DNA from 2 places in the Enterococcus rotai genome. Region 2 is predicted to be linked to the other one. Evidence: predicted binding sites of a transcription regulator. Region 2 holds the regulator's gene; the other holds the start of a gene.

Region 1 (12,120 bases), 490 kb from region 2:
TAAATGTAATAGATAAAAGGATGAAGGCTGTAATTTTGGTGCGAACCCCAAGTGCACATGAAAACACTAGGGGATTCGTACCAATTTTTGAGGGAAATTAGGAGTAAAGTTCCTGTTTTTCTCATTGAATTCACACTTTTTTGAATGATTAGTGTGGGAAGGTAGTAAAAGTGTAATGTTTTTATTGCTTTTTCACGGTCTCACTCTTTATTGAGTGAGTGGATTGAAATGTTGTTCTTGATCCATGCGTCCTCGCGCCTCCAAGTCTCACTCTTTATTGAGTGAGTGGATTGAAATATATTATCCCATCCTTAAACTAGTGTTGTGTAATCTAAGTCTCACTCTTTATTGAGTGAGTGGATTGAAATCGCACGTTTAAACTCCGCTATCTGTTCGGCAGTGGTCTCACTCTTTAACGAAGACAAAAATCATTTCTATGATTTTTTTGTCTTCGTTTTTTTATGTTTGACGTATGTTCAAACTTGTTATCATGAAACCAATAACTAAAATAAATTGTTGTAGAAAAATAGCAGGTTGATCAAAAGAAAAGATTGTCCTATAAAACAGTAACATTATTGAAGAATTTTCCTACTATCATCTAGCTTTACAGATTAAACCTTTCGGTAATATTCTAAAAAAAATTCATGGTGGCAAGCACCAATAAATTTTTTTATATGTTATTACTCAAGGTTTGGTCAATCTGTTCAGCTTTTGTGTTTTTTTTGGTATAATGTATAAGATTGAAAAAAGAGAGAGGACGTTGATGATGGCACAAGAAAACGCCTTGATCCAAGGTATGAACCCGAGACAAAAAGAAGCCGTTCTACATACTGAAGGGCCTTTATTAGTGATGGCGGGAGCAGGCAGTGGGAAAACGAGAGTGTTAACACATCGTATTGCCTATTTAATTGAAGAAAAAGACGTGAATCCCTGGAATATTTTAGCCATCACGTTTACCAATAAAGCCGCAAAAGAAATGCGAGAGCGGGTTGGTAAGTTATTAGAAGTTGGCGGAAACGATGTCTGGGTTTCCACATTCCATTCAATGTGCGTGCGGATATTACGTAGAGATGTCGATCATATCGGCTATAATCGTAATTTCACGATCATTGATACTTCTGAACAGCGTACATTGATGAAACGAATTTTAAATGAATTGAATATCGATGTGAAAAAATATGATCCTCGCTCGATTTTAGGGACGATCAGCAATGCTAAAAATGAGTTGCAAACACCCGCAAAAGTAGAGGAATTACAAGGGACACCTTACGAAGAAGTAGTGGCAAAATGTTATAAAATGTACCAAAAAGAATTAAGAAACAATCAATGTATGGATTTTGATGATCTGATTATGAATACAATTCGGTTATTTAATGAACATCCAGATTCATTAAACTATTATCAAAATAAATTCCACTATATCCATGTTGATGAGTATCAAGATACCAACCATGCGCAGTATACTTTAGTCAATATGCTGGCTGCACGCTTTAAAAATCTATGTGTTGTGGGAGATGCGGACCAAAGTATTTACGGTTGGCGTGGAGCGGATATGCAGAATATTTTAGATTTTGAAAAAGATTATCCCGATGCATCTGTGATCACGCTAGAACAAAATTACCGCTCGACGAAAAAAATCCTTGATGCAGCCAACAATGTTATTAAAAATAACCGTAATCGTCGCGATAAACAATTATGGACGGAAAATACGGATGGTGAAAAAATTGTTTATTATCGTGGTGATAATGAGCGGGATGAAACGCAATTTATCGTAGGACAAATTCAAAAAGAAATGCGCGAAAGAGACCGTATTTATGGCGATTTTGCTGTGTTGTATCGTACCAATGCCCAATCGCGGGTAATGGAAGAAATGCTGTTGAAATCAAATATTCCGTATACGATGGTCGGCGGCCATAAATTCTACGATCGTAAAGAAATCAAGGATATTTTAGGCTACTTAAATATTATTTCCAACCCAATGGATTCTCTAAGCTTTGAACGAGTTGTCAACGAACCAAAACGAGGAATCGGTAAAAGTTCAGTTGAAAAATTAAGAAGTTTTGCTCAGATGCATGATTGGTCATTACTAGAAGCGTCGCAGAATGTCGATCTAGCGAATATTTCAGGAAAAGCTGGTAAAGAGCTAGGTAGCTTTGGCATGATGATCCAAGACTTAACGCAAATGATTCCTTATTTAACAATTACGGAATTAGTAAAAGAAGTCTTAGAACGTAGCGGGTATCGCGAAGAATTAGTCAGACAAAATAATTTAGAATCCCAAGCTCGTTTAGAAAACTTGGATGAATTTTTAACCGTTACCCAAGAATTTGATAAACGTTATGAGCGTCAAGACGAAGAAGAGGCAGATGCACCAGAAGAAAAATTAGCTGTCTTCCTAAATGATTTAGCGCTTGTTTCTGATTTAGATAATCTAGAGGAAAGTACCTCTCAAGTAACCTTGATGACGCTTCATGCAGCTAAAGGACTTGAGTTTCCAGTTGTCTTTTTGATTGGATTAGAAGAAGGGGTCTTCCCATTATCTCGTGCGATGCTAGAAGAGAGCGAACTAGAGGAAGAACGTCGTCTGGCCTATGTAGGAATTACTAGAGCTGAGGAAACGCTGTTTATCACCAATGCATTCTCTAGAACCTTATACGGAAAAACACAATATAATCGTCCGAGTCGTTTCTTAGATGAAATTGATGAAGAATTATTAGATTTACAAGGCTCGATTGCAGCACCAAAAGCACCAGCTAGAACGTTTGAACCAAAAGTGTTTAAACCAGCTTATGCTCAGCCGACTAAACAGCCAGTGACAGATAAAGTTGCCAGTGGCGGTGAATCAATGGCCTGGCAAGCAGGAGATAAAGTCAGACATAAAGCATGGGGAACAGGTACAGTGGTTCGAGTTGGTGGTACCGCTAAGGACTTGGAATTAGATGTTGCGTTCCCAGAAAAAGGAATCAAACGTTTATTAGCAGCATTTGCTCCGATTGAAAAAATATAACATACGAGCGAGCTCTTTCAACTTTAAATTTAGGAGGGGTATCATGGTGGAATTTCCATTAACATTAGCCGAAGCGACAGACAAAGCAAAAGAGTTACGGGCGCAGCTTAATCAATATTCTCATGAGTATTATGTAGCGGATAAGCCGACCGTAGAAGATTATGTGTATGATCGCTTGTATAAAGAATTAGTCGACATAGAAACTGAATATCCAGACTTGATCACTTCTGATTCACCAACGCAACGAGTTGGCGGTAAGATTTTACAAGGTTTTGAAAAAGTTACCCATGAAGTTCAGATGTATAGTTTGAATGATGGTTTTAGTAAAGAAGATATTTATGATTTTGATGAGCGTGTCCAAAAGTTAGCAGGGAAGCAAGTTGGTTACTGCTGTGAGCTGAAAATAGATGGACTAGCGATTTCATTAAAATATGAAAACGGAAAGTTCGTTCAAGGGGCAACCCGTGGCGATGGCACAGTTGGTGAGAATATCACGGAAAATTTAAAAACAGTTAAGTCAATTCCTTTAGAATTGAAAAAGCCAATTTCAGTGGAAGTCCGTGGCGAATGTTACATGCCAAAACAATCATTTGTTAATTTAAATAAAGAACGTGAAGAAGCTGGACAAGATGTTTTTGCTAATCCAAGAAATGCCGCTGCTGGTAGTTTACGTCAATTGGATACAAGCATGGTGGCTAAACGAAATCTCAGCACTTTTTTATATACAGTGGCCGATTTTGGACCTATGACGGCACAAACTCAATTTGACGCATTAAATGAATTGTCAGAAATCGGATTTAGAACCAATCCTGAGAAAAAATTATGTCAAACAATCGATGACGTTTGGGCTTATATTGAAGAATACCATGAAAAACGGATGGAATTACCTTATGAGATCGACGGAATCGTGATCAAGGCCAATGAATTTACGATTCAAGATGAATTAGGTTTCACTGTAAAAGCTCCTCGTTGGGCGATCGCCTATAAGTTTCCACCAGAAGAAGCACAAACAGTAGTGGAAGAAATTGAATGGACGATTGGTCGGACTGGGGTTGTAACGCCAACGGCTGTGATGCAACCAGTTCGAGTAGCAGGAACGACTGTGAGTCGTGCAAGCTTGCATAATGCTGATTTTATTGCGATGAAAGATATTCGTTTGAATGACACTGTGATTATTTACAAGGCAGGCGATATTATTCCAGAAGTTGCTCAAGTCTTGACCGAAAAACGGGATGATAGTAGTCAACCTTATCAAATTCCAACGCATTGTCCTGTTTGTGATAGCGAGTTAGTTCATTTAGACGAAGAAGTAGCCTTGCGTTGTATCAATCCTAAGTGCCCAGCTCAGATCAAAGAAGGCTTGAATCATTTTGTTTCTAGAAACGCAATGAACATTGATGGATTAGGTCCACGCGTATTAGAACAAATGTATGATACGAACTTAGTTGCTGATGTAGCAGATCTGTACTTTTTAACGGAAGAACAATTAATGACGTTGGAAAAAATCAAAGAAAAATCAGCAAATAACATTTACAAAGCAATTGCCGCAAGTCGTGACAATTCAGTTGAACGCTTGATTTTTGGTTTAGGCATTCGTCATGTAGGTTCGAAGGCGGCTAAGGTGTTAGCAGAACATTTTGGGGATCTTTGGGCGATTAGTAAAGCGACAAAAGAAGAAGTTGTAGCACTAGATTCGATGGGCGAAATCATAGCTGATAGTTTAGTCACGTATTTTGCCAATGAAGAAGTGCATGAATTGATGGATGAGTTGGCTAAAGCTGGTGTGAATTTTGACTATAAAGGGATTCGTACAGCCCAACTTGAAGCCGTAGAGTCACCATTTAAAGATAAGACAGTCGTTTTAACAGGAAAATTGACGCATTACAACCGAGAAGAAGCGAAAGAAAAGATCGAAAATTTGGGCGGTAAAGTGACAGGCAGTGTCTCTAAAAAAACAGATGTTGTGGTTGCAGGTGAAGATGCCGGTAGTAAATTGACGAAGGCACAAGACTTTGGAATCGAAGTCTGGGATGAACAACAAATGGTCACAGCAATCGATAATAGCTACACAAAAGAAGAGAATGAGTAGCTTGAAAGTGAAATAAAGTAAGTTTTCAGCTGTATTTTTACATTTACAGTGTATTTTCTTTCATCTCTTTCAAAAATTCTTAGAATTTTATGATAGAATAAGAAAAAAGCTGTTTTCTTAACGTGAAACATCGTTCAACAGTACAAAAAATGAACTAGTGAGCTCTTAATTGAGTTTTTCTAATGGAAAGAAGGGTACCCATGGCAATCAGTGAAGAACAAGCAAAACATGTAGCCAAGTTGTCTAAATTGTCTTTTTCCGATGGAGAATTAAAAGACTTTACCGATCAACTAGGTAAAATTATCGACATGGTAGAATTATTGGAAGAAGTAGATACAGAAGGTGTTCCATTTACCTCTAATGTAGCGCAATCGATCAATGTGATGAGAGAAGATGTCGTTACACCTGGTATGGATCGCAATGAATTAATGAAAAACGTACCTGAATCAGAAAATGGCTATATCAAAGTGCCAGCAATTATCGACAATGGGGAGGCTGGTGCATAATGGAAAAATTATATGATAAGTCACTAACAGAATTGCATGATTTACTTGTTTCTAAAGAGATCACTGCAACAGATTTAACACATGCTACGTTAAATCGTATCAATGAGACAGAAAAAGACGTGGATTCGTTTATTACGATCAGCGATGAAAAAGCTTTAGAATTAGCGAAAGCTATCGACCTTAAAGGCATCACAGAATCAAATCCTTTAGCGGGTATTCCGATCGGGATCAAAGATAATATCGTAACCAAAGATATTTTAACAACAGCAGCGTCAAAAATGCTGCACAACTTTAATCCAATCTATGATGCAACAGTAATGGATAAAGTCTATCAAGCAGATATGATCCCTGTTGGAAAATTAAACATGGATGAATTTGCGATGGGCGCAAGTACAGAAACATCATACTTTAAGAAAACGAAAAACGCTTGGGATCATTCCAAAGTTCCCGGTGGTTCTTCTGGTGGTTCAGCAGCAGCTGTTGCAGCAGGACAAATCCCAGTTTCTTTAGGAAGTGATACTGGCGGAAGTATTCGTCAACCTGCTTCATTCAACGGCATCGTTGGGATGAAACCGACTTATGGACGTGTTTCACGTTTTGGTTTGATTGCATTTTCTTCAAGTTTAGATCAAATTGGTCCAATGACAAGAAACGTTCAAGACAATGCTTTAGCTTTAAATGCTATTAGCGGTTTTGATGAAAAAGATGGTACATCTGCTGGCGCGTCTGTTCCTGACTTTACAGCTGGTTTAACAGGTGATATCAAAGGCATGAAAGTGGCTTTACCTAAAGAATATCTTGGTGAAGGTGTGGATGCTGGCGTTCGTGAAGCGGTTCTGAAAGCAGCAGAAACATTTAAAGCATTAGGTGCAACAGTAGAAGAAGTTAGCTTACCGCATTCTAAATATGGGGTTGCTGTGTATTATATTATCGCTTCATCAGAAGCAAGTTCAAACTTACAACGTTTCGATGGTATTCGTTATGGTTACCGTTCAGAAAACGTAAAAAATCTTGAAGATGTTTATGTAAATTCTCGATCTGAAGGATTCGGTATCGAAGTAAAACGTCGTATTATGTTAGGTACTTTCTCATTAAGTGCTGGCTATTACGATGCCTACTTCAAAAAGGCTGGACAAGTTAGAACCTTGATCAAACAAGATTTCGATAATGTTTTTGAAAAATACGATATCATTATTGGTCCTGCTTCACCGACTGTAGCATTTGGTTTAGGAGAAAATATCAATGATCCAATTACCATGTACATGAATGACTTATTGACAATTCCAGTGAACTTAGCTGGACTACCTGGTATGTCAGTACCAGCAGGATTTTCAGAAGGCTTGCCAGTCGGCTTACAAATTATTGGGAAACCATTCGATGAAAGTACGATGTATAAAGCAGCGTATGCATTTGAACAAGCAACGGATTTCCATACGAAAAAACCTGTGATCTTAGGGGGGAATGACTAATGAATTTTGAAACTGTCATTGGACTTGAGGTCCATGTAGAATTAAAGACAAATTCTAAAATCTTTTCACCTGCGCCAGCTCATTTTGGTGCAGAACCAAATAGCAATACTAATGTGATCGACTGGGGTTACCCAGGCGTATTACCTGTTATGAATAAACAAGCACTTGAGTTTGGGATGAAAGCAGCGCTTGCGTTAAATTGTGAGATTTCAAAAGACACTCATTTTGACCGTAAAAACTATTTCTACCCAGATAATCCCAAAGCTTACCAAATTTCTCAATTCGATCAACCAATCGGTCACGATGGCTGGATCGATATCGAAGTGGAAGGCAAAACAAAACGTATTCGTATTGAACGTGTCCATTTAGAAGAAGATGCTGGTAAAAATATTCACGGTGATGGCGGTTATTCTTATGTTGATTTAAACCGTCAAGGTACACCACTGATCGAAATCGTTTCAGAAGCAGATATGCGTTCACCAGAAGAAGCCTATGCGTATTTAGAAGCTATTCGTTCAATCATTCTATTTACAGGCGTTTCTGATGTGAAAATGGAAGAAGGCTCAATGCGTTGTGATGCCAATATCTCTTTACGTCCTTATGGCCAAGAAGAATTCGGTACAAAAGCAGAGCTTAAAAACTTAAACTCAATGAGTTTCGTTAAAAAAGGTCTTGCCTTTGAAGAAAAACGCCAAGCAAAAGTGTTGCTATCTGGTGGAGAAATCCAACAAGAAACACGTCGCTTTGATGAAACAACCAATAAAACATTATTGATGCGTGTTAAAGAAGGATCAAGTGATTACCGTTACTTCCCAGAACCAGATGTGCCACGTTTTGCAATCGATGATGAATGGATTGAAAAAGTTCGTCATAGCTTACCAGAAATGCCGGCCTCTCGTCGTGCTCGTTATATTAAAGAATTAGGCTTACCAGAATACGATGCAATGGTTCTAACACTAACTAAAGAAATGTCTGATTTCTTTGAAGAAGCATTAAACGAAGGTGCTGATGCGAAACAAGTGTCTAACTGGTTGATGGGTGAAGTATCAGCGTATCTAAACAGCGAGAAAATCGAATTACCAGACACTAAATTAACACCTGCTAATTTAGCTGGTATGATCACCTTGATCGAAGATGGAACAATTAGTTCGAAAATCGCTAAAAAAGTCTTTAAAGAGTTGATTGAAAACGGTGGCGATGCCAAAGAAGTGGTTGAAGCCAAAGGGTTAGTTCAATTATCTGATCCATCACAATTATTGCCGATCATCAATGAGGTGCTGGATAATAACCAACAATCTGTCGATGATTTCAAAAATGGGAAAGATCGTGCGGTTGGCTTTTTAGTTGGTCAAATTATGAAAGCTACCAAAGGACAAGCCAATCCGGGCGTTGTGAACAAATTGCTCCAAGAAGAATTAGCAAAACGCTAGAAAGCAGCGAAAGATGATGAAAAAAGCAAGAGTGATTTATAATCCAACTTCAGGCAAAGAGTTAGTGAAGAAAAACCTAGCTGATATTCTTTCTGTAGTGGAAGAATGCGGATATGAAACCAGTGCTTTTGCTACAACTCCAGAAGAGAATTCTGCAAAAAACGAAGCTCGCCGCGTAGCAGAGTTAGGCTTTGACCTAATTGTTGCAGCCGGCGGTGACGGAACGATCAATGAAGTTGTAAATGGGATTGCTCCTTTAGAAAAAAGACCGACAATGGCGATCATTCCTGCTGGAACAACCAATGATTATGCAAGAGCATTAAAAATCCCTAGAGATAATATTCTTAAAGCCGCAGAAGTCATTAAAAAAAATCAAACCGTCAAAATGGATATTGGTAAAGCGCAAGATAGCTACTTTATCAATATTGCAGCCGGTGGTCATTTAACGGAATTGACCTATGAAGTTCCTTCAGAACTGAAAAGTATTTTTGGTTACTTAGCTTATTTAGCTAAAGGAGCCGAAATGTTACCTCGTGTCAAACCAATCAAAATGCGGATGGAGTATGACGAAGGTGTTTATGAGGGGAATGCTTCGATGTTTTTCCTAGGATTGACTAATTCAGTGGGTGGTTTTGAACAAATTGCACCTGATGCAAAACTCGATGATGGTAAATTTTCACTGATCATTGTAAAAACGGCTAACGTGTTTGAAATTTTACATTTAGCAGCACTGATGTTAAACGGTGGCAAACACATTGAAGATAACCGTCTGATCTATACAAAAACTAGCCATTTACATGCTGAAACACTGGAGCCAAACAGCCGTATGATGATCAATTTAGATGGAGAATACGGCGGTGATGCACCGATGGAATTTACGAATTTACATCAGCATATCGAGATGTTTGCCAATGCAGATGCTATTCCCTCTAACGCAATCATGGGAACTGTTTTAGATGATTACGATGATGATTCAGATGAAGAAGATGAATATCTGGAAACAAGTAAAGAGTTTGTAAAAGAAGTAGAACGTTTGACAGAAGAAGATATTGATAATAATGGAAAAATTGGTTAAGCGTTCAAAAAAATATCTAAGACAAATTTGTCTTAGATATTTTTTGTTTTGCTAGATATAACTGGAAAATGAAAAATAAGCGATGCACAATATATAGATATTGAAAATTAAAAAACACAATATGTTGTATAAAAAAAGTCTCATAATCAATAATTGAGAAGGATTCTCATTGACTTGTGTTTGAAACAGAGGTAAATTAAATAAGTCGTCATCTCTGCAGAAAATGATAAATAGGACAAGTGAGAGGTTTGTTTGGAATGAGTTCAAATTTTATTATAAATGATTTTAAAGGATGGGAGCGAAAGAATTATCTTTTTTTACTTACGATGATTGGTGCACAATTAGTTGCGTTTTCGTTTAACCCTTCTAACTGGATCACTTTAGTAGGCGGATTATCTGGTATTATTTGTGTTAACCTAATTGCTCAAGGCAAGGCGAGCAATTATATTTTTGGGTTTATAAGTGCATTGATCATAGGATATTTTGGATTTAAAACGCGAGTATATGCTGAAGTTTTGCTTCAAAGCTTTTATATTATAATGGATATTACCGGGTTGTATGCATGGCTAAAAGCTAGTGAAGATGGATCTGGCAATGTGACTGATGTAAAAACGTTGAGAGGGATTCAATGGTTATATGCTGGACTTGTGTGGCTGGCAATCGGTATGATCGCCTATTTTCTTTTAGGCTTTGTCAATGACGCCCAGCAAACGTTAGATGCCATAACATTCAGTGTTTCGGCAACTGGAATGCTATTGATGATCAAAAGATACCAGTCACAATTTGTATTTTGGTTACTAGGAAATATCTTTTCTTTACTCTTATGGTTTAGAGCAGGAACACATGCTGGTGGAGACTATGCTTTGTTTGTTATGTATTGTATGTATACATTTAATTCTATTTACGGTATGATTCATTGGTTAAAATTAAAAAAAATAAACAATAATAGGTAGGGAGTTCGATGGCAGTGATCGTTTTAGCAGGTACAATTGGTGCAGGGAAATCTAGTTTAACAGAAATTATTTCAGAACATTTAGGTTCGGAGGCTTTTTATGAATCAGTGGATGATAATGAAGTCTTGCCTTTATTTTATGCAGATCCTAAAAAATACGCATTTTTACTACAAATTTATTTCTTGAATAAGCGTTTTGACAGTATTAAACAAGCCCTCTCTCATGAAAATAATGTCTTGGATCGCTCGATCTATGAAGATTCTTTATTATTTCATTTAAATGCCGATTTAGGGAGAGCAAATGAAACAGAAGTAAAAGTTTATGATTCACTATTAGAGAATATGTTACAAGAGTTACCTTATGCAGCTCAAAAAAAGCGTCCTGATCTATTAGTGCATATTAAAATATCTTTCCCTAAGATGTTAGAACGAATTCAAAAACGAGGTCGAGCTTATGAACAAGTAGAGCAAGATCCAGCATTATATGATTACTATAAGGAATTAAATGAACGTTATGAGAGATGGTTTGAGGAATATAATGAAAGTCCCAAAATCCAAATTGATGGGGATAAGTATGATTTTATCGAAAGTGAAGTAGCCAAAAAACAAGTAGTTCAAATGATCGAAAACAAGCTAGCTGAAATCGATTAAACAGACTGCCCAAAATTCTAACAAAATAATTGCTTCTTTTAGCTGGAGAAACAAACTCTCTATTGCTTTTCTAGCATTTTTTCATTAGAATGGGAGAAGCGCATTAAAGAAGGAGCGACTTATGAATAATTTTCCAGTAAACAAAAATGAAACAATCGAAGTTGATATTATTGATTTGACACATGAAGGAATGGGTGTTGCCAAAGTGGATGGCTACCCGCTTTTTATAGAAAATGCTTTGCCTGGTGAAAAAGTTGAAATCAAAGTGCTGAAAGTCGGAAAAAGTTTTGGCTATGGAAAAGTGATGACGATTTTAAAATCAAGTGAAGACCGTGTTCCAGTTAAGGATGCAAATTTCACAAAAGTTGGTATTAGTCCGTTACAGCATTTAGCTTATGGCGCACAACTAAGATTTAAAACAGATCAAGTAAAAAATGTGATGCAACGCGTAGCCAAGTTACCAGATGTTCCTGTTTTAGATGCATTAGGCATGAACAATCCTTGGGGTTACCGTAATAAAGCACAGATTCCTGTTCGGAAAATTGAAGATAAACTACAAACTGGTTTCTTCAGAAAAAATAGTCATGATCTAATTCCTTTAGAACATTTCTATATTCAAGATCCAAAAATCGATGAAGCAGTGATTAAGATCCGTGATATCATGAGACGTTACAGCATCAAACCTTATAACGAATCAGATAACACAGGAAACTTACGTCATATTGTTGTTCGTCGTGGCTACCACACGGGTGAGATGATGGTTGTGTTGATTACAAGAACACCAAAATTATTCCCAACAAGTAAAATTATTCCTGATATTTTAGAAGCTTTACCAGAAGTAGTCAGTATTGTGCAAAACGTCAATCCGAAGAAAACCAACGTGATTTTTGGGGACGAAACGATTTTATTACATGGTGAAGATAAAATGATCGATACGATTT
Region 2 (12,120 bases):
CACTTGCTAGAACAGCCTCACTAGCATCGATCCCAATCACATCTTCGATTTCTGTACGAACTCGTTCTGGATCAGCTGCTGGTAAATCGATTTTATTGATGACTGGAATAATTTCTAAATCATTATCTAAGGCTAAATAAACGTTGGCTAACGTTTGTGCTTCGATCCCTTGTGCTGCATCAACGACTAAAATAGCTCCTTCGCAGGCCGCCAAACTTCTTGATACCTCATAGGTAAAATCCACGTGCCCTGGAGTGTCGATTAGATGGAAGATATAATCTTCCCCATCTTTCGCTGTATATGTCAATTCAACAGCATTCAATTTAATCGTAATGCCACGTTCACGTTCTAAATCCATCGCATCCAATAACTGATCTTGCATTTCACGATCAGAAACTGTTTCTGTTTTTTGTAAAATCCGGTCAGCTAGAGTGGATTTTCCATGGTCAATATGAGCAATAATGGAAAAGTTACGAATTTTCTCTTGTCTTTGCTTCATTTCATTTATATTCATTAATAGTCCTCATTTCTTTTATGAACAGCTGAATGAGCAGGTGATTTTTAATTTTGGCTCCGTCGCTCATCGCTCAGATCATTTTCAATCAGCACTTTTCATTATAACAAGATTTCGCCTAGAATTAAAGAACTTTCCTATGTTTACCAGAATCTAGTACTCTCCTTTGACTATTAAAGGTAAATTTCATCTTCCTTGATAGATTTCTTGCTAGTTATAGTTGATTTCACTGTGTCTTGATCAATAAATTTTCCGATTCATTTGCCACCTCTAACTAGAAGCTTCGCATACTCCATTAGGTCTAGAAACCCCTCTTTACTATTTCTTAGGAAGTAATACTCTATTTATTCCGTTTTTTTTGATATACTGAAGGTAGAAAAAATAATTGGAGATGGAAAAATGGACCAAAAAGAGTTCAGAGATAGTTTAGAATTAAAAGCCGTAGATGAAAAATATGTCGATCAATTTAATGAGTTATTGAGTTATGTCTTTCAATTTACAGAAGCTGATTTAGAAGAAAGCGGCTATGAAAGTAAAAAAGAATTGATCAAATCGAAACAACCGATTTTAGAGCAATCAAAAGTTTTTGGTTGGTTCCATGAAGATCAATTGATCTCTCAAATTGCCATTTATCCTTGTGAGGTCAATATTCACGGTACCCTTTTCAAAATGGGCGGGATCACGGGTGTGGGGACATATCCGGAATATGCCAACCATGGTTTGATGCAGGATTTGATTCATCTTGCCCTGAAAAATATGCGGGAAGATCAACAGTGGATTTCTTACCTTTATCCCTACAGTATTCCTTATTACCGTAGAAAAGGCTGGGAGATCATGTCCGATAAACTATCGTTCAAAATTCGTGATACCCAACTACCGAAACAAGTTGAAGTACCTGGAATGGTGGAACGTGTCAGTGTTGATCATGAAGATGTCTTTACTGTCTATGCCAAATTTGCCCGACAAAATCATGGTGCCTTGATCCGCAGTGAATTTAACTGGGAAGAATATTGGCGCTTTGAAAATGAAGATGAACGGACCGCAGCTGTCTATTATGGCGCGAATCAAGAGCCGTTAGGTGTACTCTTTTACTGGGTAGCGGAAGATGTCTTTCATATTAAAGAAATGTTTTATATCAATCAGGAAGCTCGTAATGGCTTATGGAATTTCATTTCAGCTCATTTCTCTATGATCGATTGGGCTGAAGGCGATATTTATAAAAATGAACCGTTAGCCTTTTTACTAGATGACAGTCAAATCAAGGAAACCATCGAACCTTATTACATGGCTAGAATCGTGGACGTAAAAGAAATGTTGCTAGCTTATCCCTATGCCAGTACCGCAAAACCGTTTCATTTTGTCGTAAGTGATCCTGTGGCGGAATGGAATAATGGTGTATTCAGTCTTTTATGGGATGAAGACGATCAGGTTTCTGTGACCGATGAACCGTTGGGACAACCTGTGCAGATCGATATTCAAACGTTGACTTGTCTACTGATGAACTATCGTCGCCCAACCTATCTACATCGGATCGAACGATTAGAGACAGATAAAGAAACCTTAAATTCATTAGAACGAATTTTCCCTGATCAAGAAGCTTATTTTAGCGATTATTTTTGATCATTATTAACACTTTAACATTACAACAGATAACGTTCACTGGAGGAAACAACACATGAAAATTTACTTTGCAGGACCAATGTTTGCGAAAGCTGACTTACTTTACAACGAATTTTTAGTCAAACAAATTCGTGCGCTGGATGATTCATTAGAGGTTTACTTACCGCAAGAAAACGGTGCAATCAATGATAAAACAGCCTATGCAGACAGCACGATGATCGCATTAGCTGATACTGAACGAGTACTTGAAAGTGATCTATTAGTCGCTGTTTTGGATGGTATTACGATCGATGCTGGTGTGGCTTCTGAAATTGGGGTCGCTTATGCAAAAAACATCCCGATGATTGGTTTGTATACTGATACACGCCAACAAGGAGCCGATAACCAAAAGAAATTAGCGGCTTTGAGTGAGACTGCTGAAAATCAATTCCATTATCTTAATTTGTATACAGTCGGCTTACTGAAGTTAAATGGAACTGTTGCTACGAATGAACAAGATTTCTTAGAATTGATCAAAGAACAATTCACTAAATAATTCAGTTGTACTTTATAAAATACGAAAATTGGAGGCTTTTATATGAAGTTAGAATTTGAAGATAAACAAGAAAAAAATGCCTTTTACTTTTTACTCGTATTTGGTTTTATTACATTACTCGTCAATATCGTTAAAACTTTTGTGGTTCAGCCAACTGAACAATATGTGCTGTTAACCTTTGAAATGATTGCTGGGATTGCAGTAATCTTTCTACCGTTCGTTTTTACAAAATTTACTGGATTAGTTTTTCCAAAAATGGTCCGCCTTTATTATTGGTTTTTCATTTGGATCGCAGTATTTCTTGGAACTGGGCTACGTTTGATTATTATCGTACCATTTTGGGATAAAATTTTACACGCAGTTAGCCCGATTTTATTGGTCGCAGTAGGTTATGCAATCATTGGCTATTGTTTACGTGACGCTGATTTTACCAAAGTTAGTCCTTGGTTGTTTATTATTATGGGCTTTGCTTTTGCTGGATTAGCTGGTGTCTTCTGGGAGTTTTGGGAGTTTCTCTGTGATTCGCTTGGTAACATGAATTTGCAGCGTTATATGACGGAAGCAGGTAAACCATACATTGGTCGGGCAGCATTGATGGATACGATGGGCGATCTATTTACAAATACGATCGGTGCCTTGATATTAACCGTTTATAGCTTTACTCAACGACATAAAGCTGATTATTTTAAAGCTTATGCATTTAGAAAAGTTAAAAAATAAAAAACGAGCACTTTAGAAAGCCTAAAGTGCTTGTTTTTTTGTGCTATTCTACTTCTAACTCTACTGAAATATTGCCTCTTGTCGCTTTTGAATACGGGCATACTTCATGAGCTGCTTTGACTAATTCTTCCGCAGTTTCACGATCAACATCATCGATTTTCACAGATAAGACAACCCCTACTTGGAAACCAGACTGTTCATCGCTAAATAGAGAAACAGTTGCTTTTACAGTACTTTTAGACGTAATCTTTTTTTGTGCCATAACAAGTTCCAACGCACTATTGAAACAAGAACTGTATGCTGCCGCAAATAATTGTTCTGGATTTGTTTTATTTTCTTGATGAGGTCCAGGAGAGGTTACTTGATAACTAAATGATTTATCAGGTGAAAATACTTCCCCTTCTCTTCCGCCTGTATTGATAATGGTTGTTGAATAGATTTTTTTCATGATTCATTCCTCCGCTTCTTTTTCATAGGACTATATCGTACAATTAAATTGTACACAACATTTATTCAAAAGTACATTAGTTTGCTTGAGCTTTTTATTCTTTCCAAAGAAAAAACGTCAAAAAGTAGGATCTAGTAACGAGCATCCTACTTTTTAACGTCGTGTTCTATTTTATTTTAACTGTGTAATATCATTTACCTGTTTACTTAAAGCATTGATTTGTTTGATTAAGGAAAAATAGTCTGTTTCACTAAAATCTAACTGAGTCAAACAGCCTTCCACTTGGTCATAAATCTCTGTTTCCAGCTGAATTGCCTTTTCTGTAAGGGAAATAATCACAATCCGTTCATCATCTGGCAATCTGTCACGATTGAGGTAACCATTTTTTTCCATTCTTTTCAGCATAGGTGTCAACGTCCCTGTATCTAATTCAAGTTTTTCGCCGATATCCGAGATCCGTTGATCTGAATATTCCCAAAGAACAAGCAATACTAAATATTGGGGATACGTTAAATTAAATGGTTTTAATGCTTTAGCATACATTCTATTAAATTGTTTGGAGACACTTTGTAAAGAAAAACATAGTTGTTCTTCTAGTCTTCTACTTTTTTTATCCACTAGATCCCTCTTTTGGCAATTGTTATAATAGTTAGATTCTACACAATATCGTTTTTAAAATCAATTTTTTTCACTTATAAAAAAAGTGTGAAGGGGATAACTCTACGAGTCATATCCCTTCACACGGAATCCGAATAGCTGCTTCTGTCTCAGCCTCAATTAGCTTTAACTTATTCTGCTATCGGTTCATTTTTAAATACTAATTGTCCATTTAATAACGTAATCGTTACTTTTGTTTTTGGTAATACACGTCCTGACACGATTTCTTTCGCTAAAGGCGTCTCTACTTCTTTAGTAATAAAACGTTTCAGTGGACGAGCACCATAAGCTGGATCATAGCCACTTTCCGCAATCCAAGTTTTTGCTTCATCAGAAACCACTAATTCGATTTCTTGCTGTTCTAAACGTCGCGCTAATTGAGCTGTCATTTTGCCAATGATCCCTTTGACATTATCCAAACTTAATGGTGTGAACAATATCGTATCATCAATTCTATTTAAGAATTCTGGTTTGAAATGACCGCGTAATATGGTCATTACTTGTTCCTCTACTGATTCTGGAATCGTACCTTCTGGTGTAACCCCTTCAAGCAACAATTGAGAACCAATATTACTCGTCATGATCAATACAGTATTTTTGAAATCAACCACACGCCCTTTAGAATCAGTCAAACGACCATCATCTAACACTTGGAGTAAAATGTTAAATACGTCAGGATGCGCTTTTTCAATTTCATCTAGCAACACGATGGTATAAGGATTACGACGAACGGCCTCTGTTAATTGCCCACCTTCTTCATAACCAATGTAGCCTGGAGGTGCACCGACTAAACGAGAGACACTATGTTTTTCCATATACTCACTCATATCGATCCGCACCATATGCTCTTCTGAATCAAACAAATCTTCTGCTAACGCTTTAGCAAGTTCTGTCTTACCAACACCAGTTGGTCCTAAGAATAGGAATGATCCCAAAGGACGATCTGGATCTTGTAACCCAGCACGAGAGCGAATCACGGCATCACTAACAGCATCGACCGCTTCATCTTGACCAATCACACGTTTGTGTAAAGTCTCGTTCAACTTCATTAGTTTTTCTCGTTCCCCTTCAACCAGTTTCGTTACAGGGATTCCGGTTAAGCGACCAACTACTTGAGCAATTTCATTTTCAGTCACGGCTTCTTGCACCATACGGACATTTTCTTCGTCATTTTTTGCTTCAAGTTGTTTTAATTCCTCTTCTAATTGAGGAATTGTGCCATGACGAAGGACAGCTGCTCGTTCTAAATCGTAATTGTTTTCAGCATCTTCTAACTCATGTTTTGCTTTATCGATTTCGCCTCGTTTATTGCTAACAGCATTGACTTCTTCTTTTTCAGTTTCCCATTGCATCTTCATGGCGTTCGCTTCTTCACGAAGATCAGCCAGTTCTTCTTGCAACGCGTTTAGACGTTTTTTACTAGCATCATCAGATTCTTTCTTCAAGGCAGCTTCTTCGATTTCTAATTGCATTAAACGACGAGTTACTTGATCAAGCTCTGTTGGCATTGAATTCATTTCCACACGAATCGTAGCACTTGCTTCATCAACTAAGTCAATGGCTTTATCTGGTAAAAAACGATCCGTGATATAACGGTCAGATAACGTTGCTGCAGCAACTAAAGCATTGTCATGGATGTTGACACTATGATGGATTTCAAAACGTTCCTTTAACCCACGCAAAATACTGATCGTATCTTCAACAGTCGGCTCTTTTACCAAAACTTTTTGGAAACGGCGTTCTAACGCTTTATCTTTTTCCATATATTGACGATATTCATCTAATGTTGTTGCACCGATCAAATGTAATTCACCACGAGCCAACATGGGTTTCAATAAGTTACCAGCATCCATACTACCTTCTGTTTTTCCTGCTCCAACGATATTATGGATTTCATCAATGAATAAAATGATGCGCCCCTCACTCTTTTTAACCTCTTTTAAAACAGCTTTTAAACGTTCTTCAAATTCGCCACGGAATTTGGCTCCAGCGATCAACGCTCCCATATCTAACGAAAAGATTGTCTTATCCTTTAAGTTTTCCGGTACATCTTTGCGCACGATTCGTTGGGCTAAGCCTTCGACGATAGCTGTTTTACCAACGCCTGGTTCGCCGATCAAAACAGGGTTATTTTTTGTTTTTCGTGAAAGAATTCGAACAACATCACGGATTTCTTCATCACGACCAATGATCGGATCTTGATTGCCGCTTTTAACCTGCTGTACTAAGTCAACACCATATTTTTCTAATGCTTTGTATTGTTCTTCTTGATTTTGAGAAGTCACATGATCTCCTCCTCTCATGTCTTCGATATTTTTACGTAGTTCTTTTTCTGTGATTCCTTGACTAGTCAAATACTTGGTCAAGCGATAATTTTTCAATTTCATCAACGCTAAAATCACGATTTCAGTTGCTAGAAATTCATCTTGAAATGATTCTCTCAACTTATCTGCTTCACCTAATAAGTTAAACAGATTTTGACTCATACTTTGCCCATATTGGATATTGCTTCCTTGAATACTAGGGTATTCATCGATTGCTTGGTCGATTTCCCGTTCAAAAGTCTCGACGTCAACGCCTGCATCTGTATAAAAATTACGACCAAAGTGATTCGGTTGTAAAAAAATCTTCCATAAATGAGCAATATCGATTTCCTGATGGTGGCGAGTTACTGCGACCTGTTGTGCCTCAGCAATGGCCTCTTGTAAAGTTGTTGTCATTTTTTCGATATTCATAACATTACCTCCTAAAATTAAAAGCGTAATAAGCCCGCTTAGTCTCGAATGAAAAATAGGAAAAATCGATTGAGACGCTTTTTGGCTCACTCTATTTTTATCTTTTTTCCGAGAGACTGGCTTATGGAGCTAGATAGATAGAAGCGTAATAAGCCTGTTTAGTCTTGACTGGAAAATAGGAAAAATCGATTGAGACGCTTTTTGGCTCACTCTATTTTTATTTTTTTCCGAAAGGCTAGCTCGTAAAGCTAGATAACACTAAAATTACCTTCTATATAAATAGTATCCTTTATTTCCTAAAAAAACATTACGTCTTTTGGACTATTTTTGATAAGGTCTAAAGTCTGATTAACTTTGACCTTATAAATCAATTATACTCAATTGGTCAGCAAAGGTCAAACGAAAACTTCTCTTTTTTGACCAATTCCCCCCCTACCTATTTTTATGATACTCCAACTAATTATTTTAGCAAAATAATATGAGTTTTAGTAACAAAAAAAGATGATCTAAACGTCCAATTGAACGTTTTAAATCATCTCTAGATCATTGAATTTTTTCAACTTTTATTACTGAATTTCCAGCAACTTGAGGCGGTATCGACATTGTCATAGCTGGTAACCCTACTAAGGTAAACTGAATTTTATCTCCCGCTCTTAAGTCCGCTTCTGTTAATCCAGCTGCTAATTGCTCGGTCGATACATTTAGGATCACACCATCATTTTTCATCATATTGAGGATTTCTTCAGGGTCTTTTACTGCTTCCACCTCATTTAAAACCAAGCGAATCGATTGGTCAACTGTCTCATTTTTCTTTCCATCTTCCACTAGGAGAGCAGTAAAAATGGATTGCTCTTGCGTCTTGTCTGAACTCTTAGAAGTTTGTTCAGTCGATTCCTCTTTCTTACTCATCATAGAAGTTTCAGTACTTCCTTTCGATTCATCTTTATTATTAGCTGTACAAGCGCCTAAAACGAACAATGCACAAATTATTCCTAAAGTAATACTCGTCGTTTTTTTCATTGAAGTTCCACCTTTCCCTTCAAGATACTCTTGAACCCTTTTCAGTTTGAATTCGAAACGGTATTAACCGCAATAATACTGACCTCCAATCATATGATTGGAGGTCAAACTATTTTTTGGGGTCAATACATAATCAGACAGCTTTTAGCCATTTCTTCGATCATTTCCTGACATCGTGATTTCTTGTGCTAAATAACGAATTCGCTCCATGATCCGACGGGCCTTCAAAGGTTCTTGTTCCCCACGTTGCGTGACAGACAAATGTTTTTCTAACTCTTTTAAATCAAGATTAGAGGAGAAAAATGTCACTAATTGTTCTTGCATGCGGTATTGTAAAATAACACTTAAAACATCGTCACGGATCCAAGAAGTCATTGATTCTGCACCCAAATCATCAATCATCAACACGGGTGATTTTTTAACAGCATCTAGCTTTGGTCCAACCATATCTTTACCGATTGCCTGTTTCATTTCAACTGTAAAGGTTGGGAAATGTACAATAGTCGTCACAAATCCTCGTTCCGCTAAACTATTTGCAATGGCACCTAATAGGAATGATTTTCCTACGCCGAATGTCCCTTGAAGATACAGTCCTTTGTGAAATTCTTTTGGTTCAGAAGTATATTCATTCAAAAACTTCATCGTTTCAGCCATCGCCTGTGCTCGACCCTGAGAGGCTGTATCAAATCGGCTTAAACTAGCTTCTCGTACATCTTTAGGCATATCCATCGCGCGAACTCTTTTACGAATCTCATCTTCTTTTTGCTTGGCAATCAACGCTTCAGTTGGTACATAAGTAACATCGATATAGTGAAAATTCAAGGTTAATTTCGGCTCATAGCCAGGAGCGATCATTGATGGATCATTCAATTGATATTTACGTTTTTCTTGTACAAATTCATACAGTTTTGAATAGCTTTTACGGATGTCATCATCCGTCAATCGCTCGCGATGTTCTTGAATAAATTCTTGGACATCCGTATCTTTTAATACAACATCGACCAGTTCATTATAGCGCTCGTTCATATCTCTGTTTTGAATGATTTTTGACATTTCTTTTCCTACGTCTTCCATTAGTTGCCGCCTCCTTTACTCAGAAAATCTTGAATTTCTTTATCTAATCGTGCTTGTTCTTCTTTCGATAGCTTTTGTTCTTCAACCGGATTTTCTACCCAATCTGGTAGTGTTTCCTGACGAATCGGACGGTTGTTTTGTCCATAACGCTGTCTCGTTTGTTTTTGTTCTTTGCCTTTTTTGGCTAACTCACGTACATGATCAATCGCCTTTTCAGGGGAAAAAATACCACTTTGTGCCCATTCATTCGCGATTCGATTAACATAGTCCGCTTTTAGTGTTGGTTGTTTTTGGATATTATAAACGTAATTGATCAAGACATTGATCACACTATTTGGCAGTCCGGATTTACTCACTAAGTATTTAACTAAAGAGCGCTCTTGCGGCGTAGTATAACCGCCTCGTTCATTTTTCAAGGCTTCCAAATAGTTCAATGGAAAATTCTTCTCACTATCCATGATCATTTGAATATCTTGTGTTGAAAAACCATTCATTTTTAATGAGTTGTAACGATATGTTTGCTGATCTGCAGCAGATAATTCCACTGATTCGTTAGTTTGGAATTGGCTTGCCTTTTGTTTTTTATCAGGATCATAAGTACGATACACCGCTCGTTCAAAGTCTTTGACGTCGATCTTACTCGTATAATAATCAAATGATTTAGAACAAAACTCGATCATATCTAATTCTGTGATCCCAAATAAATTGTGGAAGATAAAGACCTCTTCCTTAAAACCAGCACTATTATCAGGAAGTTTGATTCCTAAATTTTCAATTCCTTGAACAAAATAGGCCCAATCAAAGGTTTCACTGACTGCACTTGGTTTTTTCACAGGTCTTGGATCAGTGAATGCTTGCGCCAGCTGACCTAGCTGACCACTTTGTGCAATGATTTGCTCCTCTTTGAACAGATAGACATCTTTAAAACTAGCTGAAACTTCTTCAAAACCTGTCAAACTAATAAATTTGGGTTTGAATCGCTCAAATAATTTATCCAACTTTCTTTGTCCAACGCTGTTTAACAGAGTCAGTGACAACACTTCGTCTTTAAAGAAACGTTCGGCCGTTTCAGGATGATTTAAACGATACAAAAAGTAAATCCCTAGTTCACTATCTTCTTTGACAAAGGTACTTAGTAATCCAATACCTTCTAATTTTTTTCTAGCAGTTTGAATTTCTTTGATACTCATATCCAACATTGTAATCAGCTCTGCATGAAAAAGTGATTCACTAACACCTGTTTCTGTAACTTCTGATAACAGTGTCAAATATAAACTAAACGCTTTTGCGCCAATTATCGGTTGATATAAAAGCGTTAAAACAGTTTGTTCTTGGTCAGATAAAGTATAAGCAATGGTTGCTTGAAATATGCTTTTTGGCTGGACTTCTTTCCACTTGTCTTTCAAGGAAAGACCTCCTTATTCATTGGTTGTATCAGCGTTTGAAGACTTTGCTTTATCAACGATTCCTTGCAATTCTTTTAAGAACACACTCATATCTTTAAATTGACGGTACACACTGGCAAAACGAATATAGGCAATTTCATCTAGATTGACTAAATCTTCCATTACATATTCTCCGACTAATGTCGTTGAAACTTCATTCTCGCCTAAGCTACGAACACGATTTTCAACATTATCAACGATTTGTTCCATTTGTTCCATGGCAACTGGACGTTTTTCTGCTGAGCGAATCAACCCGCGTAAAATCTTCTCTCTATTGAATTCTTCTCGGTCACCGTTTTTCTTAATGACTAATAATGGTGCAGCTTCAATCCGTTCAAATGTTGTAAAACGGTAATTACAATTTTCACACTCTCTACGACGACGGATCGCACGACCATCGTCAGCTTGACGACTATCAATTACACGAGAATTATTATGATGACATCTTGGACAACGCATAGTATTCACCTCATTTTATCTAATAATATCTATTTTAACAGTTAATTTTAAGTTTACTTCCTATATTATAACATGAAATGCTTAAGAAACCAGACATTAGCGATTACTTCTTAACCATTTTTTTTCATTTGTTTAACGTTTATTTAATAACAGTTTTTTAAATAAAATGAATCAGACTCTCACTGAGCTGGTTATTTCTCTTATCAATTTATCTAAATAAGTTGTAACAAAAAAATGAAAACAAAATCGGCTTTAACATTCGCTGCCTCCCTTGTCTTCATTTATCTGAAAAATAGTTCTTACTACAGATCGAGTAATTAAAAATGATTTTTTAACACCCAATTTTCCACCAATTTCTTAGTTTCTTGGATCGTTTTTTGATTATCAAATACGATATCTGCTCTTTGCTTTTTCTGTTCGATCGATAATTGACTGTTTATTCGTTGCCACGCTTCTTGTTCCGTCAGATGATCTCTTTTCATCAAACGATCCAGTTGAATCGTTTCTGGAACATAGACAACTGCTACTTGATCCATGTCATTTTCATATCCGCCCTCATAAAGCAAGGGAATATCAACAACGACTAATGACGCTCGGTCTTTTTTCTTTTCAATTTGCGACAAGATTGCTTCTCTTAAAAAAGGAGAGAGTAATGCATTTAGTTTTTGTCTTTTTTCTTCGTCTGAAAAAACAAGCGCTCCTAATTTTTTACGGTCCAATGAACCATCTGGCTGCAATATTTCTGTTCCAAACGTAGACACAATTTTAGCTAACGCTGGCATGCCCACTTCAACAATTTCTCGAGCGATCACATCAGCATCAACAACTGGAAAACCCAGTTCTTTAAAGACCTTTACAACGGTACTTTTCCCTGTAGCAATCCCACCAGTCAG

What was found. Region 2 encodes NrdR, which represses ribonucleotide reductase genes. Its sites were predicted from a motif close to ACACNATATATNGTGT; they were not measured.
Region 1: the regulator NrdR is predicted to act here: its motif matches at 9,691-9,706, upstream of pnuC (nicotinamide riboside transporter PnuC).

What each region holds. Positions count from the first base shown of each region.
Region 1 covers NZ_CP013655.1:32,977-45,096, reverse strand. Annotated here, with positions in the region: gene pcrA (DNA helicase PcrA) at 767-3,007, shown strand; gene ligA (NAD-dependent DNA ligase LigA) at 3,051-5,096, shown strand; gene gatC (Asp-tRNA(Asn)/Glu-tRNA(Gln) amidotransferase subunit GatC) at 5,297-5,602, shown strand; gene gatA (Asp-tRNA(Asn)/Glu-tRNA(Gln) amidotransferase subunit GatA) at 5,602-7,071, shown strand; gene gatB (Asp-tRNA(Asn)/Glu-tRNA(Gln) amidotransferase subunit GatB) at 7,071-8,501, shown strand; gene ATZ35_RS00180 (diacylglycerol kinase) at 8,518-9,576, shown strand; gene pnuC (nicotinamide riboside transporter PnuC) at 9,834-10,529, shown strand; gene ATZ35_RS00170 (deoxynucleoside kinase) at 10,538-11,179, shown strand; gene rlmD (23S rRNA (uracil(1939)-C(5))-methyltransferase RlmD) at 11,301-12,120, shown strand, end outside.
Region 2 covers NZ_CP013655.1:3,291,105-3,303,224, forward strand. Annotated here, with positions in the region: gene lepA (translation elongation factor 4) at 1-514, opposite strand, end outside; gene ATZ35_RS14700 (GNAT family N-acetyltransferase) at 914-2,134, shown strand; gene ATZ35_RS14705 (nucleoside 2-deoxyribosyltransferase) at 2,190-2,669, shown strand; gene ATZ35_RS14710 (DUF2238 domain-containing protein) at 2,712-3,389, shown strand; gene ATZ35_RS14715 (organic hydroperoxide resistance protein) at 3,433-3,837, opposite strand; gene ATZ35_RS14720 (MarR family winged helix-turn-helix transcriptional regulator) at 4,009-4,455, opposite strand; gene clpB (ATP-dependent chaperone ClpB) at 4,626-7,229, opposite strand; gene ATZ35_RS14730 (hypothetical protein) at 7,773-8,249, opposite strand; gene dnaI (primosomal protein DnaI) at 8,394-9,323, opposite strand; gene ATZ35_RS14740 (replication initiation and membrane attachment family protein) at 9,323-10,729, opposite strand; gene nrdR (transcriptional regulator NrdR) at 10,742-11,227, opposite strand; gene coaE (dephospho-CoA kinase) at 11,545-12,120, opposite strand, start outside.